Regions from separate parts of the Agrobacterium sp. K11 genome, predicted to be linked through region 4. Evidence: predicted binding sites of a transcription regulator. Region 4 holds the regulator's gene; each other region holds the start of a gene.
What was found. The regulator PhoB, encoded in region 4, activates phosphate uptake and scavenging genes when phosphate is short. The targets are predictions, from matches to a motif close to TGTCATNNANCTGTCAT.

Region 1: AC5SEO_RS10685 (BtaA family protein) is a predicted target of PhoB. The motif match lies at 2,249-2,265, and genes of this name have one in related genera.
Region 2: AC5SEO_RS24650 (ceramide glucosyltransferase) is a predicted target of PhoB. The motif match lies at 3,082-3,098, and genes of this name have one in related genera.
Region 3: AC5SEO_RS14330 (DapH/DapD/GlmU-related protein) is a predicted target of PhoB. The motif match lies at 1,807-1,823, and genes of this name have one in related genera.

The regions. Positions count from the first base shown of each region.
Region 1 is NZ_JCAHRB010000004.1:198,268-204,343, forward strand. It holds gene AC5SEO_RS10670 (pyrophosphate--fructose-6-phosphate 1-phosphotransferase) at 1-122, shown strand, start outside; gene AC5SEO_RS10675 (LysE family translocator) at 174-809, shown strand; gene AC5SEO_RS10680 (lytic transglycosylase domain-containing protein) at 935-2,014, shown strand; gene AC5SEO_RS10685 (BtaA family protein) at 2,309-3,559, shown strand; gene AC5SEO_RS10690 (class I SAM-dependent methyltransferase) at 3,556-4,272, shown strand; gene AC5SEO_RS10695 (glycoside hydrolase family 25 protein) at 4,518-5,297, shown strand; gene AC5SEO_RS10700 (lytic murein transglycosylase) at 5,420-6,076, shown strand, end outside.
Region 2 is NZ_JCAHRB010000015.1:63,246-69,321, forward strand. It holds gene AC5SEO_RS24625 (hypothetical protein) at 59-214, shown strand; gene AC5SEO_RS24630 (DUF429 domain-containing protein) at 231-1,016, shown strand; tRNA gene AC5SEO_RS24635 (tRNA-Arg) at 1,024-1,100, opposite strand; gene AC5SEO_RS24640 (ETC complex I subunit) at 1,152-1,457, opposite strand; tRNA gene AC5SEO_RS24645 (tRNA-Pro) at 1,723-1,799, shown strand; gene AC5SEO_RS24650 (ceramide glucosyltransferase) at 1,854-2,996, opposite strand; gene AC5SEO_RS24655 (DUF982 domain-containing protein) at 3,579-3,848, opposite strand; gene AC5SEO_RS24660 (BON domain-containing protein) at 4,060-4,308, shown strand; gene AC5SEO_RS24665 (DUF192 domain-containing protein) at 4,368-4,853, opposite strand; gene AC5SEO_RS24670 (cold-shock protein) at 4,853-5,431, opposite strand; gene AC5SEO_RS24675 (VOC family protein) at 5,622-6,062, shown strand.
Region 3 is NZ_JCAHRB010000007.1:107,863-113,938, reverse strand. It holds gene ppx (exopolyphosphatase) at 1-1,089, shown strand, start outside; gene AC5SEO_RS14330 (DapH/DapD/GlmU-related protein) at 1,137-1,769, opposite strand; gene AC5SEO_RS14325 (hypothetical protein) at 1,957-2,271, opposite strand; gene AC5SEO_RS14320 (YunG family protein) at 2,448-2,795, opposite strand; gene AC5SEO_RS14315 (esterase-like activity of phytase family protein) at 2,955-4,310, opposite strand; gene AC5SEO_RS14310 (adenylate/guanylate cyclase domain-containing protein) at 4,460-5,488, opposite strand; gene AC5SEO_RS14305 (hypothetical protein) at 5,674-6,076, opposite strand, start outside.
Region 4 is NZ_JCAHRB010000003.1:551,336-557,411, reverse strand. It holds gene pstA (phosphate ABC transporter permease PstA) at 1-793, shown strand, start outside; gene pstB (phosphate ABC transporter ATP-binding protein PstB) at 808-1,623, shown strand; gene phoU (phosphate signaling complex protein PhoU) at 1,722-2,447, shown strand; gene phoB (phosphate regulon transcriptional regulator PhoB) at 2,479-3,162, shown strand; gene AC5SEO_RS07880 (GcrA family cell cycle regulator) at 3,462-3,995, opposite strand; gene AC5SEO_RS07875 (aspartate aminotransferase family protein) at 4,426-5,628, shown strand; gene argF (ornithine carbamoyltransferase) at 5,684-6,076, shown strand, end outside.

The DNA.
Region 1 (6,076 bases), on a different contig from region 4:
AAAAGGGTAAATTGCGGACCATCGAGTTTCCGCGTATCAAGGGCGGAAAGCATTTCGACCTGTCTGCAAAATGGTTTACCGAAGTGATGGAACACGTCGGTCAACCGTTCACAGCGGCCTAATTTTACGATAGGCTGGAGAAAGCGGCGACAGGGAGGGCAAGGAGGAAGAGAATGTCTGGACAGGCGTGGCTGGTTTTTTGTGCAGCATGTGCCGTTGTGTTCGCACTTCCCTCTCCACTTGTATTCTCTGTCGCCTCCTATGCCGCTATCCGCGGCAGAAAAACGGTGTTTGCCTCTGTCACTGGCGGCGCGCTTGGCATCGTCACAGCTATGACGATATCTGCGATTCCAGCGGCTGGCCTTGCCTATCTGCCGCATGCCTTTGTGGAAATCGTTCAGTGGACTGGTATCGGCTGGCTGATTCTTTTCCTGTTATGGACCTTTGCCACCCCCGCCGCCCAGGCAGCCAATGCAGACAATGACAATCTGCCCGGCAAATCATCCAGCGGCATTTTCCGTGATTGCTACGCCATTGCAGCGTTGCGTCCGCGCTATTTCATGTTCTTCCTGGCACTGTTGCCGCAATTCGTTTCCACCTCCGGCAATGCGGTCGAAACGCTGGCCGTAGCGCAGGCCGCAATCCTGTTGCTGGCACTTGGCATTCTGGCAGCGCAGGCACTCTTCGCCGGCTCCACGCTGGCACTGGTGCGCCGCATGTCCGGCAACAAAAAAATCCGGCCGAAATACCGCACTCACTTCATTTCTGGCCGTGCCGTCAGCGCCGGATACCGCCGCATCGCCGCCTGAAAAACCGCGACGCCACGTCCCGGCTTGCCGCTATCCTTACAATAGGTTAATGAAGGCTCGATGGGACACTGCCTGCTTCGCTCGACGCGGGGGTATCGACAGACAGGCATAACGAAGGCGGCAACATGCGAAATTCGGCAAAATTCCGCGGAAGAAGCGCACTTCTTCTGTCTTCCACGGTGGGCCTTGCACTGGCTTTGGCCGGATGCACCAGCGTAGAATATGCCGCAAAGGAAGGGCCGAACGGCCCGAAAATAGCCGCAGTCAACCAGACCGCACCGGCACAAGCCTCCGCACAGTCGGAAACGGCTGGTACCCCGGCTGATACCGCCGCACCGGCAGCACATGCCACTGACGTGGCAGCCTCTTCCCAGCCCGAATCGCTTCCAACCGTCGCCGCCGTCAAGGGTGGCCGCGTGGCGCTGCCGCCGGCAGCGGAAATTGCAGCGGCAGTGGCGAGCCCAACCCAAATGCAGCCACAGCAACAACAGACAGAGGTCGCGCAGGCAACGGTAACGACAGCCGCGCCGACGACGGCTGCGGCTCTTGCACCGCACGCCGCAACGCCGGCAGCCGCAGCGATCGAAACCGCAAGTGCCGCCGCGAAACCGGCGGCCCACAACTCTGCCGCCGACCTGCCGCAGGTGGTTGCCGTCAAGGGCAGCTTCCCGCCCGCACCGCCGCCGCCCGGAACGCCGTCGATCGGTACCGAACTGACCGCGGAACGGAAAGTCATTCCCCTGCCGAAGCCGGACAGCACGGTTCTGGCCTATGCGGCCGGTCCGACCAACGCCGCCCTTGCCGCTATCCGGCAGAACGAAACGATGACGGCGCCGTACAAATCCGCGCCGGCCGGACGTGAAAAGCTGAGCGGGCTTATTTCGAAATACGCTGTCATGTATAATGTGCCGGAAGATCTGGTGCATCGCGTGGTGCAGCGTGAAAGCAGATACAATCCCGGCGCCTATAATGGCGGCCACTTCGGCCTGATGCAGATCAAGCACGCCACGGCCCGCTCCATGGGCTTTGATGGCCCCGCCTCTGGCCTGTTCGATGCCGAAACCAACCTCAAATATGCCGTCAAATATCTGAGCGGCGCCTGGCTTGTTGCCGACAACAACCGGGACAATGCTGTCAGGCTTTATGCACGCGGTTATTATTACGATGCCAAGCGCAAGGGCATGCTGCACGTTCTGCGCAAGTAAGCCTTTGAGCAGAGCCGGGACTGCAATGCGGCAAAGCGGCTTTTCTTAAAAACGTCGAGCACGTCACTTTTGTCATCCTCGGGCTTGTCCCTGGGATCTGCAAGCTTTTGATTTTACGATATGTGCTTAGATCCTCGTTACAAGCCCGAGGATGACGTCACATCCAAATCTAAGCTTGAGACCTGAGTTGGTTTCACACCGCCTTTTCGATTCGTTACGTCGGCCCACAACCCCTGTCATCAAACTGTAGCGTCGTGACTGTAGACGCCTCTCAATCTATTGAGAGGTGAACATATGACGAGTGCGGCACCCAAGACCGGCTTCAGCAAGAATACGAAACTGAAGTCCGCATTGCTCCAGCACAAGGCGCTCTCGAAAAGCGGTTTTTCCGAACGGTTCTTCGGGGTTCTCTTTTCCGGTCTGGTTTATCCGCAAATCTGGGAAGACCCGGAAATCGATATGGAAGCGATGGAGCTTGCTGAAGGCCACCGCATCGTCACCATCGGCTCGGGCGGCTGCAACATGCTGGCCTACCTCTCCCGCAACCCTGCCAGCATCGATGTGGTGGATCTCAACCCGCATCACATCGCTCTCAACAAGCTGAAGCTTGCCGCCTTCCGCCATCTCCCGGCCCATCAGGATGTGGTTCGTCAGTTCGGCCGCGCCAATACGCGCAGCAATAGTCACGGCTACGACCGATTCATCGCCGACCATCTCGACGACACGACCAAGGCCTACTGGTCGAAGCGCACCCTGTCCGGCCGTCGCCGCATCTCGGTATTCGACAGGAACATATACCGCACCGGTCTGCTCGGCCGTTTCATCGGCGCCGGCCACCTTATGGCCCGCCTGCATGGCGTCAAGCTGACCGAAATGGCCAATAGCCGCACGCTGGATGAACAGCGTCGGTTCTTCGACAGCAAGGTCGCACCGCTGTTCGACAAGCCGGTGGTGCGCTGGCTGACGAAGCGAAAAAGTTCGCTGTTCGGCCTTGGCATTCCGCCCCGCCAATATGACGAGCTGGCAAGCCTTTCCAACGACGGCACAGTCGCCTCCGTCCTCAAGGAGCGGCTGGAAAAGCTTGCCTGCAACTTTCCGCTCAGCGACAATTATTTCGCCTGGCAGGCCTTCGCGCGCCGTTATCCCGAGCCGCATGAGGGTGCTCTGCCCGCTTATCTCAAGCGGGAATATTACGAGACGATCCGCGACAACACCGCCCGCGTTGCCGTGCACCACGCCACCTATACCGAGCTGCTTTCCAAAAAGCCGGCAAACGGCGTCGATCGCTACATTCTGCTCGATGCGCAGGACTGGATGACGGACGTGCAGCTCAACGAATTGTGGTCGCAGATCAGCCGCACCGCCGCTCCCGGCGCCCGCGTCATCTTCCGCACCGCTGCCGAAAACAGCGTGATCGAAGGCCGTCTCTCGGCAGATATCCGCAACCAGTGGATCTATCTCGAGGAACGCTCCAATGAGCTCAACGCCATGGACCGTTCGGCCATCTATGGCGGCTTCCATATCTATCAGAGGGCTCTGGCATGAAAACCATCGGCGAGAATGTCGGCCTTGCGGATGAGGCGCATGCGAGCCTGATGGACCGCATGTATCGCCACCAGCGGCATATCTACGATATTACCCGCAAATATTACCTTCTGGGCCGCGACAGGACCATTTCCGGCCTCGACGTGCCCAAGGGTGGCACGCTGCTTGAAGTCGGCTGCGGTACCGGCCGCAACCTGCTGCTGGCCAGCCGCAAGTTTCCGGAAGCAAGACTGTTCGGTCTCGATATCTCCGCCGAAATGCTGCTGACCGCATCCGAGAATTTTACCGGAAAGACGGAACGCCCCGTTCTGCGCGTGGCCGACGCCACCGCTTTCCGCGCCGCAGAATTCGGTCAGCCGGACGGTTTCGACCGAGTCATGATCCCCTATGCGCTTTCGATGATACCGGACTGGGAAAAGGCGATCGAACAGGCGCTGACAGCTCTCAAGCCCGGCGGCTCGCTGCACATCGTCGATTTCGGCCAGCAGGAACAATTGCCCAAGTGGTTCCGCGCACTTTTGCAAGCATGGCTCACCCGCTTCCACGTCACGCCCCGCGCCAATCTCCGTTACGTTCTGGCCAACATGGCAGGCCGTTTTGACGGTAATCTCGAATTCGAAGAGATTGCCCGGGGTTACGCCTGGCGGGCCATCATCACGCTTCCGGTCGCCGAAGTGCAGCCAAAAGTCAGCCGTATTCTGGCAGACGCCTGATCCTCAAGGGTTAAGGCGCCTCGCCTCTGCAAATGCGGGCGAGACGCTGCCAGCCAGCGGTCCTACAAGTATACGCCACTGGGACTGAAAGACCGCAAATCTCTTGGAATCCAGCGACTTGCGAGCCGAAAAAACGCCACTGCCCCTTGCCATAACGGCTTGTTTACCATGTTATGGGTAAATCGGGAGACGCGGCGCGCCATTTTGCGGCCGTGGATGGGCAACAATAATTCATCAGGGTTCCAATGCGGCTGCGTCTATCGGCACTTTTGTCGGCTATGTTGTTGATCGGCGGCTGTACGTCCACGAGCTATGACCTGCTTGAAACGGCTTCTGTTTCCAAGCCGAAATTCTCCGATACCGACCCACAGGATTTTGGCACGAACAACCCGCATCGCCACGAGGTGCATGGTATCGATGTGTCCAAATGGAATGGCGACGTCGACTGGCGGACCGTGCGCAAATCCGGCGTTTCCTTCGTCTTCATCAAGGCCACCGAAGGCTCAGACCGCATCGATCCGAAATTCGGCGACCATTGGCGCAGTGCGGCGGCGGCAGATATCCTGCACGCGCCATACCATTTCTATTATTTCTGCTCGACGGCGGACGCTCAGGCCGACTGGTTCATCAGCAACGTGCCAAAGGAAGCCGTCACCCTGCCGCCGGTTCTCGATGTTGAATGGAACCCCTCCTCCCCCACCTGCAAGACGCGCCCGGCCCCTGGCATCGTCCGTGCCGAGATGCAGCGTTTCCTCGACCGCCTCGAGGCCCACTACGGCAAGCGCCCGATCATCTACACATCGGTCGACTTCCACCGCGACAACCTCGTTGGCCAGTTCAAGAATTACCATTTCTGGGTGCGCTCCGTCGCCGCGCATCCCGCCAAGATTTACGAAGACCGGCAGTGGGCCTTCTGGCAATATACGGCCACCGGCGTCGTGCCCGGCGTCAACGGCCCAACCGACATCAATGTCTTCGCCGGAAGTGAGAAAAACTGGCGGAAATGGATCGCTTCGGCCAAATAATACGGCCAAGAAGCAACACATTCGAAAAATCGGCGTTCTTCTGCACCGGCAGATCGCTGGACCCGTTTTTTTGTCGCAAACATGTGGGTAAAGCGGGCTAACAACCTATCGAGGAAATTCCCATGCCCACTTTTCGGTCGCGCAGCATCATTTTTGCCGCCGCTCTGTCGCTTCTCTCCACCGGCTCCGCCCTTGCCACACCGCCTGTGGCCTCGCCTGACGATCCAAAGCAGGTTGCGTGCGGCGGTGATCTAGGCGCATTTCTTGAGGGCGTGAAGGCTGAGGCCGCTGCCAAGGGTGTTCCGGCGGCTGCCATCGAAAAGGCGCTGGCCGGCGCGCAGATAGACCCCAAAGTGCTTTCGCGTGACCGCGCACAGGGCGTCTTCCGCCAGACCTTCCTCGAATTTTCCCAGCGCACTGTCAGCCAGGCCCGTCTCGATATCGGCCGCAAAAAGCTGCAGGAGCTGTCATCGACCTTTGCCCGTGCCGAGAACGAATTCGGCATACCGGCTGGCGTCATTGCTGCCTTCTGGGCCATGGAGACCGATTTCGGCGCCGTCCAGGGCGATTTCAACACCCGTAACGCGCTGGTGACCCTCTCGCACGATTGCCGCCGCCCGGAACTCTTCCGTCCGCAATTGCTGGCCCTCATCGAAATGGTCCAGCACGGCGATCTCGACCCCACGTCCAACACGGGTGCATGGGCCGGTGAAATCGGCCAGGTACAGATGCTGCCCAAGGACATCATCGCCTTCGGCATCGATGGTGATGGCGATGGC
Region 2 (6,076 bases), on a different contig from region 4:
AGGCCGATGTCATTGATGTGGCGCCGGTTTCAGCAGCGACATGCAGGACGATGATATAATGAACGACAATGTGGTGAAGTTCCGCAAACCGGCGCCCCCGAAAAAGCCGCGCCAGCCGCTTGGGCCAAAATCAAAAAAAGCCCTGACGATCGCCGCCATCATCGCTTTTTTCGCCGCCGCCTGGGGGTATTTTACGCTGTTCGGGCAGGGGTGACGCTCTGAAAGCCGTATTGGCTATAGACGCCGCATGGACTGTTACCCAGCCAAGCGGGGTCGCCTTGGTCATCAACGATGGAACAGGCTGGACGCTGCGTGCCGCCGCATCTTCCTACGTTGGCTTCCTTGCCTGTGGAACCGATATCCCGGTTCTCGCTGATCGCCCCAGGGGATCAGTTGCCGAAGCATCGGCGCTTCTGGCGGCCGCAGAAGCCCTTACGGGATGCAAGATCGATCTCGTTACGATTGATATGCCGCTCTCGCATCAACCGATTACTGCCCGCCGTGCTTCGGACAATCTGGTGTCTTCCGCCTATGGTTCCCGGCAATGCGGCACCCACACCCCAAATGCAATCAGGCCCGGCAAGGTCAGTGATGACCTCAAAATGGGGTTTGAACTTGCGGGATATCCGTTATTAACCAGGGAAATCAGCAGTCCCGGTCTGCTCGAAGTCTACCCGCACCCTGCGCTCGTTGAACTGACCAACGCCGCGAAACGGCTTCCGTATAAGCAGGGAAAAGTCGGCAGCTACTGGCGGTCGGATACGTCCGCAGACCGTCGCGCCAAACTCCTCGAGGTCTGGTCTTTCATCATCGCACATCTGGATCGACGGATAGGTGGGGTTGCCGATGCACTCATCATTCCCGCGACGAACGCAAAGGGATGGGAGATGAAGGCTTTTGAGGACAAGATGGATGCCGTCGTGTGCGCCTGGGTCGGGATTTGTGCTTTGGAGAGTGAAGCAGTGCCGTATGGCGACGACATTTCCGCGATCTGGATCCCGAAAGCGGCAGTTTAGATGGAGATGGCGACCCCTGCAGGATTCGAACCTGCGACATTCGACTTAGAAGGTCGACGCTCTATCCAGCTGAGCTAAGGGGCCGTCGTGCCGGACTATTATTGCTCCGGCTGAAAATCGTTCAGTGCGTCTTCTTCAATGCGTCCAGGGCTGGGTGCGGTTGAAGCGGAAATTATCCGTGTAGGATACAACCTTGCGGGTTGCTTCCTTTGGCTGGATGACGCGGTATTCGATGCCCTTGCGCTGCGCATAGGCTTCGGCCTGTTCCTGCGTCTCGAATGTCAGCTTGACCTGCTGCTTCATGTCGGATGTCGAGGTGTATCCCATGATCGGATCGATCTTGCGCGGGACCTCAGCGTCGAATTCCAGAACCCAGACATTGGTTTTCGCCTTGCCGGATTGCATGGCGGTCTTTGCAGGGCGGTAAATCTTCGCAGACATGTCGAAACTGCTCCGGTTGGGCGGTGGGGCATGCGCCCCGGATTACTATTCACGTACCTGAATAGAATAACCAAATCGTGTCAGGAACGCTGAATTTGAAATGGACCGACTCCATGTGAGAGTCAAGACGATTATCCCTTGCGGCCTCTTAACGGTCCCACCGCGTTGCATGAGTTTTCAACAATCGAGGCAATGGGCTCAACAAAGATGAATTTCCCTGTTGCGGACTGCGGGTGAACCGTGTATTCCCCAGCCATCGCCTCGGCGGAGTGTAGCGCAGTCTGGTAGCGCATCTGGTTTGGGACCAGAGGGTCGGGAGTTCGAATCTCTCCACTCCGACCATTTAAAGCGAAACATTCGCTTGTAGGTGTAACCCCTTTAAATAATAGCTTCCGTTCAGTCCGCTGAAGGTCCGGCCAATGTGCTTTCGGCCGTGCCGATCGTCATGACATTGCCGCGCCATGCAACCGCGCTGCCGATCCAGCTGCGTACCCAGACGAATGGCATGATGACATCCCGCGCGACCATTGCCGGAAGGGTATAGAGGGATACCGGCCACCGGTTGAGAGCTGCGAGCGCCAGTTCCGGGCCGTACATGATGGAGAGTACGGCAATCGCGGTGACGGCAAGGTTCGCATCCGCGGCAACGGCGGCGGCGAGCGCGAAGAGGAGCGGGGGAAGCGCGCCGGTGAGGATTTCCGGGGCGAAATATTGCGGGAAGGTGACGCGCCGCAGCCGCGCCCAGCGGGTCTGCCGCGACCAGATCTCACCGGCATGGCGCTGTCCGAGCGGCTGCTCGAACGGGGCCGACACCAGATGTACCTTGCGACCGGCGTTTCTGACCAGCTTCGTGGAAGCGGCATCTTCGGCGATTTCGGCGGCGAGCGCGCGGATGCCGCCGCGCTCTTCCAGGAACGGCTTGTTCCACAACATCGATTTGCCCTGCGCGAAGCCCATGCCGATGGCTTCCGCCGCATATTGCCAGCGGCCTTGCGAGCCGTTGAGGAAGGCGCATTCCACGTGCGCCCAGAAGCCATCCGGCCGGGAGCCGAGCGGTGGCGAGCAGACCAGTCCGCTATCCGGCCGCCAGGCCGACATCATGGTTTCGATATAGGATTGCGGCATCAAGACATTGGAATCGGCCAGAATGACCCATTCGTGTCGGGCAGCACGCCAGCCCTTGACGCAATTGTTCAGTTTGGGATTGGCGCTGATGCGATCATCGCCGATGAGCAATTGCGCTGAAACTGCGGGGAAGGCCGCGCTTGCCTTGCGCACTTCCTCGATCACAGGATCGAACTCGTCGGCGACACAGAACAGCAGCTCATAGTCCGGCCAGTTGAGCTGGAAGGCGCGCGACAGCGTCAGCGGCGTGAAAGTTTCGATGCCGCGCAGCGGTACCACCAGCGATACCGGCGGTTTCTGCCGGACAAGTGCGTTGTCCGTATCGCGTCTTTTCAGCCGCCAGCCTGCCAGAACGACGCCGAGAAGATTGAAGGCGAGGAGCAGAATTGCGCAAAGGGCAAAAACAGTTTCCATGTTGGCCAGTTCCACTCCCAAGCTTTCAGCGGTTTACCCGCCAACCGATTCCATGGAATTCGTCATTGCGGATTATAACGTTTGCATGACAGTTACATGTCATGTTCCGCAGGCAGGATCCGACTTCGGTCGTTCATGCGCCCCTGGCGCACGGGTCGATGCCGCGTTTGTTACCGAGAAAGCGTGAACGGTTTTTGCAGGCTACCTGTTCGCTAGGGGAGACGGTTGTTTGCCTGGTTGAATGCCATAACGACGAAGCGGGCGTGTCGCGCTATCAGGAATAGTCACGTCGAAACACCGATTGTAAGAACGAAATCTATCCGAGTATTCACTGCCGGTGCATGAGGAAAATTGAGACGGTGTATCTCACAGCAACCTCCCGATCCCTGTGCGCCCGGCCATTTGAATAGGACGAAGCTCAGGCTTCAATCAAACGAGCGATCCACGCAGGTGGATTGCCCGTTGTTTTGACCCCTGGAGCCATGTTGATGACGGCAGATCGACTTGCCGCTCATCCGGTTGTCATCACCTTAAGTGATTGATATTTAGTCGATAATATTCACAAAGCCTTCCGCGTGACGACTAGTGGATGTTCAGAATATGCGCGTGGCTGCTTGCGACCAGAAACGATTCCCGCGCTTTTTCGATGTCGCATTTTCCGGCGATAGCATCGAGACAGTTTCTGCGTGCGTCCTCATATTCCGGTCCGTGTTCATCCGGCCAGCGGTACATCAGCATGTCCAGCGCCACCAGAGGGCTGTAGATTTCCACCGCTGCGGATAGCGGCAGGTGGATAGCCACCGGCTTCATCCACGAGGCGTGGTGACACGGCTCCGTTTTGTTAATCAGCATGTCATTCTCCTCCCTGTTTCATGCGCCTTGACGGCAGATTTCACTCCCATGCGCGAAATGCTCACCTCACGAAATGGTTCCCGATCACCTAAAATGTGATCGGGCAGGGGGTTCCAATTTGCCAAGATGAATGGAAGATGAACGAATTGATGAACCGGAGATGAACAAAACCGTGATTCGGGCGTTGTAATAGCCAAGAAGGAGAACGCACATGTTCAATTTGTCAGGCATTCAGGAAAGCTTCTTTGGAGACCGCATGGCGGGTGTATGCGAGGCCATCACCTCTGCACTGGCTTTCGAAAACGGTCTCGAGAAGTCGCGGATTTCCGCAACCGTCGAAAATGACGTTATCTATCTTGAAGGGACGGCGGATTCGGTCGAGGCAATCGACATTGCCATCAATCTTGCCGCATCTATTTCCAATTGCCGGATTTTGAGCCATATCGAGCCGGTCTACTGAGATCTTGCCGGCCGGGCGAAACGTCGTCCGGCCTTTTCAGACGCAGTAACGCGGCAATGTCATTTCCGGTTGCCGATTTGTGCACTGCGAACCACATCGCCCGGTTTGATGCCGTAGCGTTTGGCAGTGCCGCCATTCAGTTCAAGCACGAATTTGACCGACCCACGGGAGCTGATGATCGCTTCCGAGTGTGGCACGGCGTTCTCGTGGATATGGGTTATGCGCCCGTCCCGGGCGATGAACAGCATGTCGAGCGGAATGAGAGTATTCCTCATCCACATGGCCACATCCCGCTCCTTGCCGAAATCGAACAGCATACCGCTTCCAAGCGGCATTGACTTGCGAAACATAAGGCCCTGTTCGCGCTGGGCGTTGTCCAGCGCCAGTTCCGCAACAAATTCGTGGGTTTCTCCGGAGGCGGTCTCTATCGTCAGCGGTTCGGATTGAAACGTCTGCTGCTGTTGAGCCTGTGCTGCGCTTGAGAGCGTGAAAAAAAGAAGCGCCAGAACGGCGCTCTTCATCAAGTTGCGAAACACAGCGGCCATCAGTGCGACATCCCGATCGGGGCCGGGTTGTCGGGGTGGATTTCCGCCGCCATCAAACCCTTGTCGCCATCGCCAAAGCGCACCAGCACCACCTGGCCCGGACGCAGTTCCGTGAGGCCGAAGCGGCGCAGCGTTTCCATATGCACGAAAATATCTTCCGTGCCTTCGCCGCGCGTCAAGAAGCCGAAACCCTTGGTGCGGTTGAACCACTTGACGATTGCACGCTCAAGCCCGCTTGACGGCGTGACCTGCACATGGGTGCGAACCGGCGGCAGCTGCGACGGGTGAACGGCGGTGGACTGATCCATCGACAGGATGCGGAAGGCCTGAAAGCCGCGGTCACGCCGCTGGATGAGGGCAACGATGCGCGTACCCTCGAGAATGGTCTGATACCCATCGCGGCGCAGGCAGGAGACATGCAGCAGCACGTCCTGCATGCCGTTGTCAGGCACGATAAAGCCGAAACCCTTGGCAACGTCGAACCATTTCACCGCGCCGGTGATTTCGGTCAGATCCACGGCGTCGGCCGAAAGGTCCTCGACATCGACTATCGTTTTCGATGACATCCTATCAGCCATATCCTGCCAACCCCTCGATTACGCGCCACACACCGGTCAACTGATTCCTGTGTACCAGATTAACATCTTGGTAACGGTTCCACGCAAGCCCTAGTTTTTGATTTGCGTAGCTGCTTTTATGTCGCCGTCCTTGTCCGGGGCTTGCGATCATGCGTTTATGGCCCGGAAAAGCGTATTGGAGAGGAAGAAAATGCGGTATCTGCACACGATGGTTCGCGTCAAAGACCTTGGCGAATCAATGAAATTCTATTGCGACCTGATGGGTCTCGAGGAAATACGCCGGATCGAAAACGAAAAAGGCCGTTTCACTCTGGTTTTTCTTGCAGCGCGCGACGATATCTCTGCGGCGCGGGAAAAAAAGGCGCCTTCCCTTGAACTCACCTACAATTGGGACACCGAAGATTACACCGGCGGCCGCAATTTCGGGCACCTGGCCTATGAGGTCGACAATATTTACGACTTCTGTGCCCACCTTCAGCAAAATGGCGTCGTGATCAACCGGCCGCCGCGTGACGGTCACATGGCCTTCGTTCGTTCGCCCGACGGTATTTCTTTCGAAATCTTGCAGAAGGGCGAAAGCCTCGCGCCAGCCGAACCGTGGATATCTATGCAGAATACGGGTTCCTGGTAGGGGTTTTCCCGACC
Region 3 (6,076 bases), on a different contig from region 4:
CTGGGCGGCGGTTCGCTGGAACTCATCGACATCAAGGGCAAGAACTGCGGCGAGGGCATCACCCTGCCGCTCGGCGGCCTTCGGTTGTCGGAACAATCGGATGGCTCGCTGGAGAAGGCGACGACAATTGCCCGCAAGCACGTCAAATCTTTCGCAAAGCTGCTGGCGGCCGGCGAGGGGCGTACCTTTTATGCCGTGGGCGGCACGTGGCGAAACATCGCCAAGCTGCACATGGAGATCACAGGTTATCCGCTGCACATGATGCAGGGATATGAATTGCCGCTGGCGGAAATGCTGAATTTTCTGGAAGAAGTCATCGTCTCCAGGGACAGCAAGGACCCGGCCTGGCAGGCGGTCTCCAAGAACCGCCGTTCGCTTCTGCCGTTCGGCGCCATCGCCATGCGTGAAGTTCTAAAGGCGATGAAGCCGGCAACGATCGCCTTCTCGGCGCAGGGCGTGCGCGAAGGTTATCTTTATTCGCTGCTGACGGAAGCGGAGCGGGATACCGACCCGCTGTTGGTCACGGCCGACGAGCTTGCCATTCTGCGTGCCCGTTCGCCCGAACATGCGCGCGAACTGGCCGACTGGAGCGGCCGCACCTTTCCGGTCTTCGGCATCGAGGAGACGGAAGAGGAAAGCCGTTACCGGCAGGCGGCCTGCCTTCTGGCCGATATCAGCTGGCGTGCACATCCGGACTATCGCGGCCTCCAGGCGCTCAACATCATCGCCCACTCCTCCTTCGTGGCGATCACCCATCCGGGCCGCGCTTATATTGCGCTTGCCAATTATTACCGCTTCGAAGGGTTGAACGACAACGGCACCACACAGCCGCTCGCCGCCATGGCGGGTGACCGCCTGCTGGAACTCGGCAAGTTGCTCGGCGGCCTGCTGCGCGTCGTTTACCTCTTCTCAGCCTCCATGCCCGGTGTCGTTGATCACCTGAAATTCCGCAAATCCACCACTCCGGATCTGGATCTGGAATTCGTCGTACCACACGCCTATTGCGATTTTGCCGGCGAGCGTCTGGACGGACGCCTGCAGCAACTGGCGAAACTGACGGGCAAGCGGTTGGCGTTTGTGTTCGAGTAACGGGCAGACGCCGGCCATTTGGCACCGCAGACAGTTGTGGAGCTATACTAGGACCAGCGCTGACAAAAGGCGTCGATATCGCTTGATTGAAAGTAGGCTAGCCGCGCCATGATCGTCTCGAAGGGCCAGTCCCACCAGGCGATTTTGGCAAGCTTCCCCGCCACGGTTTGCGAAAACCGCTCGCGAATGATCTTCGCGGGAACACCGCCGACGATGGTGTAGGGCGGCACGTCCTTGGTGACGACCGCGCCTGCTGCGAGCACGGCGCCGTCTCCAACCTTCACGCCCGGCAGCACGATGACCCCGTGACCGATCCAGACATCGTGACCGATGACGGCGCGATCATCCTTGCGGCGATCGAAAAAAGCGTCGTCGCGCACCGCCTCTGTAGCGTAATATTCCGGGCAGTAGCTGAAACGGTGCATGGACGGTCGGTCCATTGGATGGTTCGGTGCGCCAATCCTGACGTCCGCGGCAATAGCGCAGAATTTCCCGATTGTCGCATCACCGACAATACAACGGGGTCCGAGGTAAGAGTAATTCCCGAGTTCGACGTTGTGCAGAGAGGTATCGGCCAAAATTTCGCAGCAGCTACCTATGTTCGAGTCCCTTATGCTTGCCGTCGAATGGATAACTGTCTCTGCGAGCTTGGGGCGATTGAGTTGTGCGGTTGAGTGCATGCCTGTCTCCGGATTTCGGCCTGCGTAACCGGGGACTATGAAGGGCATATGACATGAAATTGCGAAGGCAAGCCGATTAGGCCAGATATCCTTTTGAAATGCAGATCGTGTACGCGCTTTGCTTGGAACGAAATCAGGCTTCACACAGCGCCGTCAGCCGCCGGAACCATCCGCGGTCGCAGCTTTTTTACTTCCAGTAATGATCGGATATGTTTTGGGCATTCTGAATGATGTGACGCGCGACTTCGGGATCTCCGCCCTCGAATGTTTCCAGGTCGGCTCCGCATAGCAGCAGGAAAAGCTGCTGGTGTGCGACAGCGGCAAAATAGTCATGAGGCGGTGGCTGTATTTCAGACCCGATTGACTGGAGTTCGTCAGCAGCCTGTTTGCTTGCACGCTCAAGCGCTGCGAAAATAGTGGACACCATCGCCGATTCTGTCCGTTGCAATATATCCTGAACCTGCCGTTCGGCGGGCGTCAGGACCGGGCAGCTCTCACTCATCGCACAACTCTCCTCTCGGCACACCTCGTTTACCTGCGGTACTATGCCATGGATTGTGTCTGCTTTGAGAGGAGAAGCTGAAGTTGTGGATTTGAAACCGCAAACGAAAAACACGACAGACCGAAATCGGTTTGTCGCCGAGACAAACCGGTCGCCTCGCTACAAGCCGTTATTATTCAACCGTGCCCCAGCGCCTTCCTGATACAGGCGCTGAGATAGGCATATTGCAGGGGCGTGGCCCTTGCCATCGCCTCCGTGCGGGTGGCGGGCCTGTCCTCGTAACCGACCGGAATATCGAACTGGGTGAAGGTGAAATCCCAGCGGATGCCGTTGACGATATTGTAGAAATGGTCGGCGCCGCTAACGACGGTTTTGGCGAGGTCGCCACCGAAAATATCCTGCACCACAAGAGCTGTAACGCCGCCTTGCCCCCTGGCTGGGTTTTCTCTCGACCACAGGCTGCTGGTTTCCAGCGACCAGCTTTTCCTCAGGGCGTAATACAGTCGTTCGGCATTGTCCTGCATGACGGGTCTTTCCTGTTTCGGAACCGGGTTCCGGGTCAGGTTGGGTCGGTACAGTAACGGAGCGCCTCGCTTCCTTTTGCAGGCCGCAGGAACGCTCCGTTCAGTTGAGATTGCGCCGATGCGCTGACGGTGCCGGAACGAATTCCGGCACCCTTTTCCTTACTTCGCGTCGAGAAGGTCCTTGACTTCCAGCAGGACGAACTCGTTGTCGTCAGCCTTGTCCAGCGCACGACCGGCCGAGAAGGGCAGGTTGTTGTCGTTGCCGACGATGATATGGGTGGCGTCGACACGGTCGACATTCTCGATGGTCACGAACGGCATGTCGTAGAAACCGTTGCCGCCGCCCTGACGCTTCCTGTTATCAGGATCGGAGATCTTCAGCAGATCGATATAGCCGATCTTGCGCGCTGCCTTGCCGGCATTGGCGTCGTTGAATTCGATCTTGTAGATGCGCTTGACCTTGGAAGGTACGGCAAAGCAGTTTACATCCGGCTTCTTCGGGTCAGCGCAGGCCTTGTCGGCGGTGCCGGCGCCATTGTCACGCTCGATGACCAGCGCGGTGCTCTCGTCCAGCATGTTGAAATCGCCGATGGCTTCGCCACCTTGCGCCAGCGGGTAGAGCCAGGTGCGGCCTGTCCATTCCTTCTTGGCGGTATCGAGCTCGATGATGCGAAGGGCGGTTGAGCCGTCTTCGGTCTTTTCGACCTGACCTTCGGCGGTGTAGAGCGGGCCTTCGAGAAGGCCGTAAAGCTTCGAGCCGTCCTTGGAGAGCGCCATGCCTTCATAACCACCTGATCGTTTCAGGTTGAAAGCGGGCATTTTCTGCGTGGGGTTGCCGGGCAGTGCCAGGGTCGGATGATCCGGGGACTTCACCTCGATATCGCCGGCCTTGGTGGCGATGACGTCGGTCAGCTTGCCGTCGCGGGTGAATTTCAGGATGTAGGGACCGAACTCTTCGCCCACCCAGAAGCCGTCGGCAACGGGCTGAATGGATTCGACGTCGAAGTCGGCGCCCGTCAGGTAACGTTTGGTCGAACCTTCCATGACGATGGGGAAGGGAGCTTTCTTGTCCGGGTCGGAAAGGAACACCGTCTCCAGCGCGTTGACCTTGCCGGCATCCCAGTCGAATTTGATGTGGTGGAGCATCAGCATGGCGTCGCTGGAGTTGAGCTTCGAGCCGAAACCATTATCGGAAAGGCTCCAGAAGCTGCCGTCCGCCATGGCCTTGATGCCGGAAAAGCCCTGCATGGCCTGGCCGTTGAACGGCATGGAGAGGCCGGTCGGGCGAACGCCATCCTTGCCGGGCACGGTGCCGAGACCCTCGGCGCGCTTGCGGTCGGCCGTCGTGAACTTGGCGGATGTCTTGAGGTATTCCGGCGCATCGGCAGGTGCTGCGATGATGGTGTTGGCGGGCAGAATGGCGTGCGAGACCAGCTTTGCCGAAAACTCCTGCTCTGCATGGGATGCGGTTGCGAGCGCAAGAACGGCGAAAGGTGCGAAAAGAATATGCTTCATGGTGGAGACCCCTCAATGCCTGTTGAAGACAGGACTGAGGCGATAGGGGTGCCACATGACAGGCAGGTGATTGCAGTTTGAAGCTTTGATGAATTTTGATGACGGGCGGCCTCGGAAACGAAGCTACCCGTTTGTTTTCAGGGGTTTTTTCAGGCGGCTGGGGCCTGATATTGGCTGAGCGTACACACGCCGAGCGTCTGCCCGCGTCCCTTGACAGCATGTTCGCCGAGATATTCGCTGCGAACACCTTTGGGTAGCACCAGCTGATGGGCGAGATCGGCCGAAATCAGCACGGGATGGCCGAGCATCTTGCTCAGTGATTCGAGCCGCGAAGTGGTGTTCACCGTGTCGCCAAAATAGGTGATCTTGTGGTGATCGACGCCGATTTCGGCTGTTATGACCGGCCCGCCATGAATCGCAAAGCGAAGGCGCGGCACTTCGCCGAAACGGGCGAGCCACATGTCGCGCTTGTCCTCGATGGTCGCCTGGATATCGAAAACACAGCGCACGCAGGCTGCCCGCCTTATCGCCATGTGATAGGGCCAGGTGATGATGGCCGCGTCGCCGATGTAGTCGTCAATGACGCCGCCATGTCTTCTGACGGGGGCTGCGTAGCTCGCGAAGATTTCGCCCAGAAACTCCTGCGCCTTCAGGTCGCCATGGGTTTCGGCAAACGAAGTGGAGCCGACGAGGTCGATGAAGATGAAGACGCGGTCTTCGCTGACTGGACGGCGATAGCGCCCAAGGATGAGATCGATGAAGATGTCACGGCCCAGCAGTTCGCGCACGCGCATGATGAAAACGATGATGCCGCAGACGATGAGGGTGAAGATCAGTGTCTGCACCTCGGCATGCACCGCCCGTTTCCAGGTGCCGGGAAATATGCCGCTAACCCACAGAATGGTACCGCCAAGCCCGAAGCCACAGAAGACGAGGACGGCGTAGATGATGAGGCCGACGGCAATATAGGCCGGTGTCGGCAATGCGCTTACCTGCCGCGACAGACCGGGCAGCACGTAACCACGCTCGAAGGCGAGGATTGGCGCACAGGCGAACAGCGCATAGGTGGCGCCAATGAGCGCGCCGCCGCCATATTCCAGAAACGCGTAGGCCACCCCGCTGCCGGCCACGGCAACGAAGAGCACCACGTAATCCAGAATGGGCAGCAATTTTCTCATGTCGGTTCTTGATCTCGGGGAAGGGAAGCGTCGTGCCCCCGTCAGGCGAAGCTTCTGTTCAGGTCATATGCGACATTAATGTGGAAAATGCGCTGCAAAAAGTGACCATTCGGTAAGGTCACATGAAGGATTGGAAAGGCTGTTGCCCCGTTGCCGCAAAAGGGCTGTGCACCCGGCTCTACTACTTAATAGGATGTTCTGTAATAGACCGTTTCAAGCGGCGATTGCGGACGGTCGTCCGGCGAGCGGTTCGACCATGTGACGGGGAAGGCGGCAAAACGCAGCCGGTTGCCGTCTATCCATGCCCGGTCGAACAGGGTTTCTCCCTTGCTGGCAAAGGTGATGGCCGCGCAGGTCCGACCATCGACATCGAAGGGAATATTCTCTTTCCAGCCAGTCAACCCGCAGCCGATACCCTTCGGGTCACCATTATAATGCTCGACAACCGCGGGGTCGTTGGGCGTCATGGCGATTGAGGTGACGGTATGGGCAAAGAGCATGCTGTCGTTGTCCTTCAGGCCACCATCCAGCGTGCCTTCGTAACGCACCTGCACCGTGGGCTGCTGGCAGCTGCTGCGGGCGTAAATC
Region 4 (6,076 bases):
CCGTATCTCGAACCAGCAGCTCGGCTGGATGAACCAGCTCGTGGAAAGCGGACAGCTTGGCAAGCATTTCAATACCGGCATCTTCGTCAACGGCGCTTCGAGCCGTCCGGAAGCCGCGGGTGTTGGTGTTGCGCTGATCGGCTCGTTCTACATGATGCTGATCGTGCTAGTGCTGTCGCTGCCGATCGGTGTTGCGGCCTCCATCTATCTGGAGGAATTTGCCCCCAAGAACCGTTTGACGGACCTTATCGAGGTCAACATCAACAATCTGGCGGCTGTTCCCTCCATTGTTTACGGTCTGCTCGGTCTCTCCGTCTTCATCAACTTCATGGGCTTTCCACGCTCGGCCTCGCTGGTCGGCGGCCTCGTCCTGACGCTGATGACCCTGCCGACAATCATCATCGCCACCCGCGCTGCATTGAAGGCCGTGCCGCCGTCGATCCGCGCCGCCGCACTCGGTCTTGGCGCTTCCAAGATGCAGACGATTTTCCATCACGTCCTGCCGCTGGCAATGCCTGGCATTCTGACCGGCACCATCATCGGTCTCGCCCACGCACTGGGCGAGACGGCGCCGCTGCTTCTGATCGGCATGGTGGCATTCGTCGCGAACTATCCGACAACGCCTATGGATCCGTCCACGGCCCTGCCGGTGCAGATTTACATGTGGGCGAACGAAGCTGAGCGTGCCTTTGTCGAACGGACATCTGGCGCTATCATCATCCTGCTTCTGTTCCTCATTCTCATGAATGTTGGCGCAATCCTGTTGCGTCGCCGCTTTGAGCGGCGCTGGTAGAGGGAGCTAGAGCAATGAACATGTTGTCGGAAGCAGCAGTTGAAAAGGCGCTGGACAAGAAAATGAATGAAGTCTCATACAAGATGATCGGCAAGGATGTTTCGGTTTTTTACGGCGAAAAGCGCGCGCTTTACGACGTGAACCTCAATGTCCGCGAAAACACGGTGACTGCACTTATCGGCCCGTCCGGTTGCGGTAAATCCACTTTCCTGCGCACCTTGAACCGCATGAACGACACGATCGACGGTTGCCGGGTCACCGGCAAGATCACGCTCGATACCGACGATATCTACGATCAGCAGATCGACGTCGTGGAACTGCGTGCCCGCGTCGGCATGGTGTTCCAGAAGCCGAACCCGTTTCCGAAGACGATTTATGAGAACATCGCCTACGGCCCGCGTATCCACGGTCTCGCCCGCAACAAGGCGGATATGGACCAGATCGTCGAGCATAGCCTGCAGAAAGCGGGTCTCTGGAACGAGGTGAAGGATCGTTTGCTGGAATCCGGCACGGGTCTCTCCGGTGGCCAGCAGCAGCGTCTGTGCATCGCACGCGCGGTTGCCGTTAGCCCGGAAGTGATCCTGATGGACGAGCCGTGCTCGGCGTTGGATCCGATCGCGACTGCGAAGGTCGAGGAACTCATCCACGAACTGCGCACCAACTACACCATCGTCATCGTCACGCACTCCATGCAGCAGGCGGCGCGCGTTTCCCAGCGTACGGCCATGTTCCATCTTGGTCATCTTGTCGAAGAAAACGAAACCGACAAGATGTTCACCAATCCGGACGACCAGCGCACGCAGGACTACATCATGGGCCGCTTCGGCTGATCCCCGGCCGGTGCTTTATCGTAACCGTACAAGACTGGTGCCTCTGCCGTGCCCCGCTGTTGGGCACGCGCATGCAGGCCAAGCCGGAGGAATAGACCATGACACAGACAACGACCCATTCGCATATCCTGTCTGCCTATGACGACGAACTGAAGTTTCTGACGCGCCGCATCGCCGAAATGGGCGGTCTTGCCGAGCAGATGTGCGGTGACGCCGTGCGCGCACTCGTCAATTCTGATGCTGCGCTCGCGCAGAAAGTCATTTCGGACGATACCATTCTCGACCATGCTGAGCGCGAAATCGGCGACAAGGCGATTGTAACCATCGCCAAGCGTCAGCCGATGGCGGCAGACCTTCGCGAGATCATCGGCACCCTGCGTATCGCCGCCGATCTCGAACGCGTCGGCGATCTTGGCAAGAACACGGCCAAGCGCGTTATCGCTGTCGCCGGCACCGGCGTTCCGCGCAAGCTCGCCCGCGGCATCGAGCATCTGTCCGACCTGGCGCTGGTGCAGCTCAAGGAAGTCCTCGACGTCTATTCCACGCGTTCCGCCGAAAAGGCCAATGCGATCCGTGAACGCGACGAGGAAATCGATGCCATGTACACGTCGCTCTTCCGGGAGCTTCTGACCTACATGATGGAAGACCCGCGCAACATCACCACCTGCACGCATCTTCTGTTCTGCGCCAAGAACATCGAGCGTATCGGCGATCATGCGACGAATATCGCAGAGACGATCTATTACATGACCACTGGCAGCCAGCCGGAGGGCGAGCGTCCGAAGGACGACAGTTCCAACACGCTTGGTTCGGTGACCGAGTAACAGACAAGCAGAAGCTTGCGGAGTTCAGCATATGGTGCCCAAGATTGCAGTTGTGGAAGACGAGGAAGCGCTGAGCGTCCTGCTTCGTTACAATCTCGAGGCTGAGGGATACGACGTCGACACGATACCCCGTGGCGATGAGGCGGAAATCAGGCTGCAGGAGCGCATTCCGGATCTTCTCATCCTGGACTGGATGTTGCCCGGTGTCTCCGGTATCGAACTGTGCCGGCGCTTGAGAATGCGGCCGGAAACAGAACGCCTGCCCATCATCATGCTGACGGCGCGTGGCGAAGAGAGCGAACGGGTTCGCGGTCTCGCTACCGGCGCTGACGATTATGTCGTCAAGCCGTTCTCGACGCCGGAACTCATGGCCCGGGTCAAGGCCATGTTGCGCCGGGCCCGTCCGGAGGTTCTGTCGTCGGTGCTCAAATGCGGCGATATCGAACTGGACCGCGAGACCCATCGCGTTCACCGCAAAAGCCGCGAAGTGCGCCTCGGCCCGACGGAATTCCGCTTGCTGGAATTCCTGATGACGTCGCCGGGTCGGGTGTTTTCCCGCTCGCAATTGCTGGATGGCGTCTGGGGTCATGATATCTATGTCGACGAGCGTACTGTCGATGTGCATGTCGGACGTCTGCGCAAGGCCCTGAATTTCTCGCACATGCAGGATGTCATCCGCACGGTGCGTGGTGCGGGATATTCGATGGAAGCCTGAGCGATGCGGAACCAGATAGTTTCGCTGGCGAAGTAGTGCACCAAAAAATCAGGAAGCCCGAAATCTGAAACGATTTCGGGCTTTTTCAATATGAATATCCGCCAAACTCGATGCCATTGTCCGTTTTGACCGGAGGAGATCGGCGGCGCGTTGAAATCCGGATTGAAGGGTCACGCCCGATAGTAAGGGGAAAGGGTGAGGCCTGCCATCAAGCCGCCCAGAAAGCGGCTTTATTTTTGTCATAAAAAAACGGGCCCGAAGGCCCGTAATTTTTGAGTGCTGAATGCGTGCCGCAACACTCAAGCCTTGCGGCGCTCGCTCACCGGCTGGTAGGCGAGTTTCGCATGGAACTTGCAATAGGGCGAAGATTCCAGCGCTTCACAACCGCAGAAATGGAAGTCGTCCTTCAGCGGATCGCCAACCGGCCATTTGCAGGTGCGCTCGGTCAGTTCCGTCAGCGTCAGGCGACGGGAAATCGGCGTGACAACGTTCTTGGAAGGAACGTAATCGAGAACCTGCGCGGTCTCGATATCGATCTCCTCGTGCAGCGCCGTTGCCGCGTTCGAACGGGTGAGGATGCGTGCCGGTGCCGCGTTGACGCGACCTGCGAAAGTCGTCGCACGCGGGGCAGGGGCAGCGGTGCGCTTCGGCGCGGAGCGTGCCGAAGTCACTGGACCGCCAGCCTTGACGCGTCCCGGCAGATTGAGACGATGGACCTTGCCGATCACGGCATTACGGCTGACGCCGCCCAGCTGCGCTGCAATCTGGCTGGCGCTAAGGCCCTCGGACCACAATTTCTTGAGCTTTTCGACTCGTTCGTCTGTCCAGTTCATGCCGCTTCTCCGCTTGTCGCGTGTATTTTCGGCAGAATCCCTCTCCGTCTCGCGCGCATGCCGCAAGCGTGGTTTCCGCCTGATTTTCGGTGACTAGTTCCGCCGCAATGCAGTCTAGTAATTAGCGATTAACCTAGTGCCAGCCCGACTCCGTGGCAAGAGTCGCGGGAATCATCTGGAATCGATTTTCCGGTTTTCCCCAACTTGCTGGCGTATTGAGTCTGAAAGGCAACACCTTGGGGCTGGCCCGCCGCCGCATACTAGTGCTTGAGAAGCCCGGGAAACGCTGACTTTTGTTGACATCGGCAAACGAAGTGACAATAGTGCCCCTGCCGCCGCAAGGCGGCATTTTGATTTTCAGGCGAGGGATAACCCCGCAAGCCTATTGACAACAGTTTGACAGCGCATCTGCGCAAGGAGTGATACAGCCATGGCCGAAGCCGGCGCGCCATTGTTTGATACGTTTTCAAGAGCCCCCTTGCGCTTCGAGCGCGGTGAGGGTGTATGGCTGTTCACGGAAAGCGGCGAGCGATATCTGGATTTTGCGGCCGGTGTTGCTGTCAACTCGCTGGGCCACGCCCATCCTCACCTCGTTGATGCGATCAAGACGCAGGCCGAGAAGGTCTGGCACGTCTCGAACCTTTATGAAGTACCGGGACAGGAAAAACTCGCCAGGCGCCTGACGGAAGCGACTTTCGCGGACAAGGTATTCTTCACAAATTCAGGCGCGGAAGCCCTGGAATGCGCCATCAAGACCGCCCGCCGTTATCACTATACCAAGGGCCATCCGGAGAAGTTCCGCATCGTGTCCTTCGAAGGCGCTTTCCATGGCCGTACACTGGCGACGATCGCCGCGGGTGGCCAGCAGAAATACCTCGAAGGTTTCGGTCCCAAGGTCGAAGGTTTCGATCAGGTTCCGTTCGGTGATGTCGATGCCCTCAAGGCCGTCATCACGGCTGAGACTGCAGCACTTCTGATCGAGCCCATCCAGGGCGAGGGCGGCATTCGCTCGCCCAGCAAGGAATTCCTGCAAATTCTGCGCGGATTGTGCGACGAGCACGGCCTGCTGCTGATTTTCGATGAGGTCCAGACGGGTGTCGGCCGCACAGGCAAGCTGTTTGCTTATGAACATACCGGTGTTGCGCCCGATATCATGGCGGTCGCCAAGGGTATCGGTGGCGGTTTCCCGCTCGGCGCATGCCTTGCCACGGCAGATGCCGCTTCCGGCATGACGGCGGGCGTACATGGCACCACCTATGGCGGCAACCCGCTGGCCATGGCAGTCGGCAATGCCGTGCTTGACGTCGTTCTCTCCGAAGGTTTTCTCGAGAAGGTCCGTGACGTCGCGCTGGTCTTCCGGCAGGGTCTGGCCTCGCTCAAGGACCGTTATCCTGACGTGATCGACGAAATTCGCGGCGAAGGCCTGCTTCTGGGCATCAAGGCGAAGATTCCTTCGGGCGAATTGCTGCAGGCCATGCGCGCAGAGCATCTGCTTGGCGTGCCTGCGGGCGACAATGTCATCCGTCTTCTGCCGCCGCTCGTCACCACGGCGGAAGAGGCCCGTGAGGGTCTTGCACGTATCGACGCGGCTGCCGCTTCCCTGACGGTTGCGAAACAGGCAAAAAGCGCCTGAAAAAATCAAGAGCGGGCCTCTCTTCAGGGGGCTCGCAAGCATGGGACAGATTAGAATGGGTTCACCAAAACATTTTCTGGACCTCTCGGCCGTCGGGTCGGAGGATCTGCGGACAATTCTTGATGATGCGCGCACGCGCAAGATTGCCACCAAAACCGGCACGGCGGAAAAGCCGCTTGCCGGCAAGATGCTGGCAATGATTTTCGAAAAACCGTCCACACGCACCCGCGTCTCCTTCGATGTCGGCATGCGCCAACTCGGCGGTGAGACCCTTTTCCTGTCGGGCACGGAAATGCAGCTGGGCCGCGCGGAAACGATTGGCGATACGGCCAAGGTGCTGTCGCGCTATGTCGATGCCATCATGATCCGCACCACGGATCACTCGCGTCTGCTCGAGCTTGCCGAACACGCCACCGTGCCTGTTATCAATGGCCTGACGGACGACACG